DNA from 2 places in the Mesorhizobium sp. P2_E6 genome. Region 2 is predicted to be linked to the other one. Evidence: predicted binding sites of a transcription regulator. Region 2 holds the regulator's gene; the other holds the start of a gene.
The links. Region 2 encodes HrcA, which represses chaperone genes, less so after heat shock. Its sites were predicted from a motif close to GTTAGCACTCNCNNNNNGNGAGTGCTAAC; they were not measured.

Region 1 (2,199 bases), on a different contig from region 2:
ACTCGTGCGAAAGACCCGTGCATGATGGAAGCAACGCGAACGGCCACCGAACCCAGGCGCAAACCCAAGCAGGAGCGCAGCCGCGAGCGCATTGACGCGATCCTGTCGACAACCATGCGGCTGATCGGCGAAAAGGGCATCGACGCCGTGACAATGAAGGAGGTCGGCATGCTGGCGGGCGGACCGATCGCCACCGTCTACCATTACTTCCCCAACAAGTCGGCGATCCTGGCAATGCTCTACGAGCGGTTTTCCGAGGTCAGCCGCACGCGGCTGACAGCGATCATCAGCGACATCCGCGAGGCCAAGGACGTGATCGTGGCGGCCGACCGGCTGCTTGACGACTATCACAGCCGTGTCGCCGGCGATCCGGCCATCCAGGATTTGCAGAACGCCATCCAAGCCGACAAGGCGCTCAAGAATCTCGACATCGCCGAAACCCGGCATCAAGCCAAGATGTTCTGCGACCGCGTCAGTCCCCTGCTCGCCCCCGAGAAGCGCGAGCAGTTCGAACGCATCGTTCTGCTGATCTTCCAGCTAGCCGGTGGTGTGGTGCGCCTGGCACTTGCCGAGGGCGAAGCGGAAAGTCGGCAAACCATCGAGGATTACCGGTCGATCATCCACACTCAGTTGCGGCTCTTTCTCTAGCCGCCGCCTCATGCGAATTTCGCGTGTTTCGACAGCGTGTCGCGCCTTGACTCTGGCAGGCCGGCGGCCTATTTCAGCGCCACGTTAGCACTCGCCATTGGTGAGTGCTAACCATATGTCCGGCGTCGCCGGACGGAGGAACTGTTCTCACCGTTCTCATCGAGGAAGAAAAAATGGCAAAGTCGAAGTTCCGCCCGCTTCATGACCGCGTGGTCGTTCGCCGGGTCGAATCCGAATCCAAGACCGCCGGCGGGATCATCATCCCCGATACGGCAAAGGAAAAGCCGCAGGAAGGCGAGATCATCGCTGTCGGCTCCGGCGCTCGTGACGAAGCCGGCAAGCTTGTCCCGCTGGACGTCAAGGCCGGCGACCGCATCCTGTTCGGCAAGTGGTCGGGCACCGAAGTCAAGCTCAATGGCGAAGACCTTCTGATCATGAAGGAATCCGACATCATGGGCATCATCGGCTGATATCAGCACTTTCCGTCAACTGAATTCCCGGGCTCAATCCAAGCCCTTGCCAGGAGTTAAAAATGGCTGCCAAAGACGTAAAATTCTCCCGTGATGCCCGCGAGCGCATGCTGCGCGGCGTCAACATCCTCGCCGACGCGGTGAAGGTCACTCTCGGCCCCAAGGGCCGCAACGTCGTCATCGACAAGTCGTTCGGCGCCCCGCGCATCACTAAGGACGGCGTCACCGTCGCCAAGGAAATCGAGCTCGAGGACAAGTTCGAAAACATGGGCGCGCAGATGGTCCGCGAAGTTGCTTCGAAGACCAACGACATCGCCGGCGACGGCACCACGACCGCGACCGTTCTGGCGCAGTCGATCGTCCAGGAAGGCCACAAGTCGGTTGCCGCCGGCATGAACCCGATGGACCTGAAGCGCGGCATCGATCTGGCCGTGACCGAAGTCGTCGCGGCGCTCGGCAAGGCTGCCAAGAAGATCAAGACCTCCGAGGAAGTTGCTCAGGTCGGCACGATCTCGGCCAATGGCGACGAGTCGGTCGGCAAGATGATCGCGGAAGCGATGCAGAAGGTCGGCAACGAGGGCGTCATCACGGTCGAGGAAGCCAAGACCGCCGAGACCGAACTCGAAGTCGTCGAAGGCATGCAGTTCGACCGCGGCTACCTCAGCCCCTACTTCGTCACCAACGCCGACAAGATGGTTGCCGAGCTCGAGGACGTCTACATCCTCCTGCACGAGAAGAAGCTCTCCAACCTTCAGGCCATGCTGCCGGTTCTCGAAGCCGTCGTGCAGACCTCGAAGCCACTGCTCATCATCTCGGAAGACGTCGAAGGCGAGGCTCTGGCCACGCTGGTCGTCAACAAGCTGCGTGGCGGCCTGAAGATCGCCGCCGTCAAGGCGCCGGGCTTCGGTGATCGCCGCAAGGCCATGCTGGAAGACATCGCCATCCTCACCGGTGGCCAGGTCATTTCGGAAGACCTCGGCATCAAGCTCGAGAACGTCGGCCTCAACATGCTCGGCCGCGCCAAGAAGGTGTCGATCTCCAAGGAGAACACCACCATCGTCGACGGCGCCGGCAAGAAGGC
Region 2 (2,199 bases):
CGCGCATTTCGTCGAATTGGCGTTTGGAGGGGCGCATTCAGGCTTCTTTCCCGTCATTTTTCGGATTCTTGGCCGGCTTGTAACCACATGGGGCGCGTGGCGCAAAGGAAAATGGCCGGTGATCTGACTTCAGACACCCGGGTGATCTGACTTCAGACACCTGGGTTGCGCGGACCATGGTGAAGTCTATATCCTTGGGCCGGAGGTTTTTGGCGCAATGACCAAGGCAGTTGCCGAACCCAGTCTGCTGTCGCCTGCGCTGCAGTCGCTCGACATGCGTTCGCGCGACATCTTCCGGCGCATCGTCGATTCCTACCTGAAGGACGGCGAACCCGTGGGATCACGCAGCCTGTCGCGCATCCTGCCGTCCTCACTGTCGCCCGCCACCATCCGCAACGTGATGAGCGACCTCGAGCATCTCGGCCTGATCTATGCCCCCCACATTTCCGCCGGCCGGTTGCCGACGCAGGCCGGCCTGCGCTTCTTCGTCGATGCCTTCATGGAACTCGGCGACCTCTCCGACGAGGAGCGCCGCACCATCGAGGCGCAGGTGCGCGCGTCCGGCTCGGGTGCGACGCTGGAACACATGCTGACCGAGGCCAGCCAGATGCTGTCGGGCATGTCGCGAGGCGCCGGCCTGGTGCTGGCCGCCAAGAACGAGGTGGCACTGAAGCACATCGAATTCATCCAGCTCGAGCCGACCAAGGCGCTGGCGGTGCTGGTGTCGCAAAACGGCGACGTCGAAAACCGCGTCGTCGAGTTGCCGGCCGGCATCACCGTCTCGCAGTTGCATGAAGCCTCGAATTTCCTCAACGCCCATATTCGCGGCCGCACGCTGGCCGAGGCGCGGATCGAGATTGCCCGCATCAAGGAGGAGACCAGGGCCGCGCTCGACACGCTGTCGCAAGACTTGGTCGAGAAGGGGCTGGCGGTGTGGGCCGGCGCCGAGAGCGGCCTGCCGGCGCGGCTCATCGTGCGTGGCCGCGCCAACCTGCTCGAAAACGTCACCGCCCAGGCCGACATCGAACTGTTGCGTCACCTGTTCGAGGACATGGAGACGCAGGATGGGCTGATCCAGCTGCTTGACCTGGCCGAACAGGGATCGGGCGTGCGCATCTTCATCGGTTCGGAAAACAAGCTGTTTTCGCTGTCGGGCTCGTCGCTGGTCGTCGCGCCCTATCGCGACAAGGACGCCCGCGTCGTCGGCGCACTCGGCGTCATCGGCCCGACCCGGCTCAACTATGCCCGCATCGTGCCAATGGTCGACTATACGGCGCAGCTGATTTCCCGCATGCTGCGTTGAACTGGGTAACCGAGGAGACGACGATGGCGCTCGAAGAATTCAAGGCCCGGATCAGTCTGTTGCTCGAAGAAATGGTCAACCAGCCGGAGGACCAGCACGAAATCCAGGAGCAGTTGCGCGAGAAACTGCAGGAAATGCGCGCCATGGGCCTGCCGCTGCCGGCCGATCTCGTCGCGCTGGAAAAGCGCCTCGACGACGATTTCTACGCCGCCGGCACCTGAGGCTGGAGACCGTTTCACCTCAACTCATCATGTGAGGCGGAACCGAGGAACAAACAGGCCGTTGATTCCTTCGCGACAAGGTGGAGGACGAAATGATCCGATTGGCCGGGCTGGCGTTTCCTGCCGCACTGTTTCTCACGACGGCTGCATTGGCCCAGCAAGCGGAGCAGCCAGTACTGAGGGGTGCCGCCGCCTTCGGCGACTGGCGTGCCGACAGGCCTGGGGTGCGCCGCCTGATCAAGCCGCAAGACCTGCCTAGGCCTTATGTCACCAAATCCGCCTCGAACGGCGCCGGCCTCGCCGACCGGCCGGCGGACGCCGAGCTGAAATTGCCGCCGGGCTTTTCGGCCGAGCTGATGGCGTCGGGCATCGACAATCCGCGCGTCGTGCGCACCGCGCCAAATGGCGACCTGTTCGTCGCCGACAGCGAAGCCAACCAGATCCGCGTCTATCGCCTTGCCGAGGGCAGCGCGAAGCCGGCGAAGGACGGCATATTTGCCGGCGATCTCAACCAGCCCTACGGCATCGCCTTCTACCCGCCGGGCAAGGACCCGCAATGGGTTTATGTCGCCAACAGCGACAGCATCGTGCGCTTTGCCTATCGCGATGGTGACCTGAAGGCGGCCAGTGATCCGGAAACCATCGTCGAAAACATCCCTGCCAATCATCACTGGA

Region 1: groES (co-chaperone GroES) is a predicted target of HrcA. The motif match lies at 732-760, and genes of this name have one in related genera.

The regions. Positions count from the first base shown of each region.
Region 1 covers NZ_JBFUEQ010000012.1:152,627-154,825, reverse strand. The annotation lists gene AC1D08_RS26740 (TetR/AcrR family transcriptional regulator) at 22-648, shown strand; gene groES (co-chaperone GroES) at 822-1,118, shown strand; gene groL (chaperonin GroEL) at 1,181-2,199, shown strand, end outside.
Region 2 covers NZ_JBFUEQ010000001.1:55,694-57,892, reverse strand. The annotation lists gene rph (ribonuclease PH) at 1-37, opposite strand, end outside; gene hrcA (heat-inducible transcriptional repressor HrcA) at 218-1,303, shown strand; gene AC1D08_RS00305 (hypothetical protein) at 1,327-1,524, shown strand; gene AC1D08_RS00300 (PQQ-dependent sugar dehydrogenase) at 1,617-2,199, shown strand, end outside.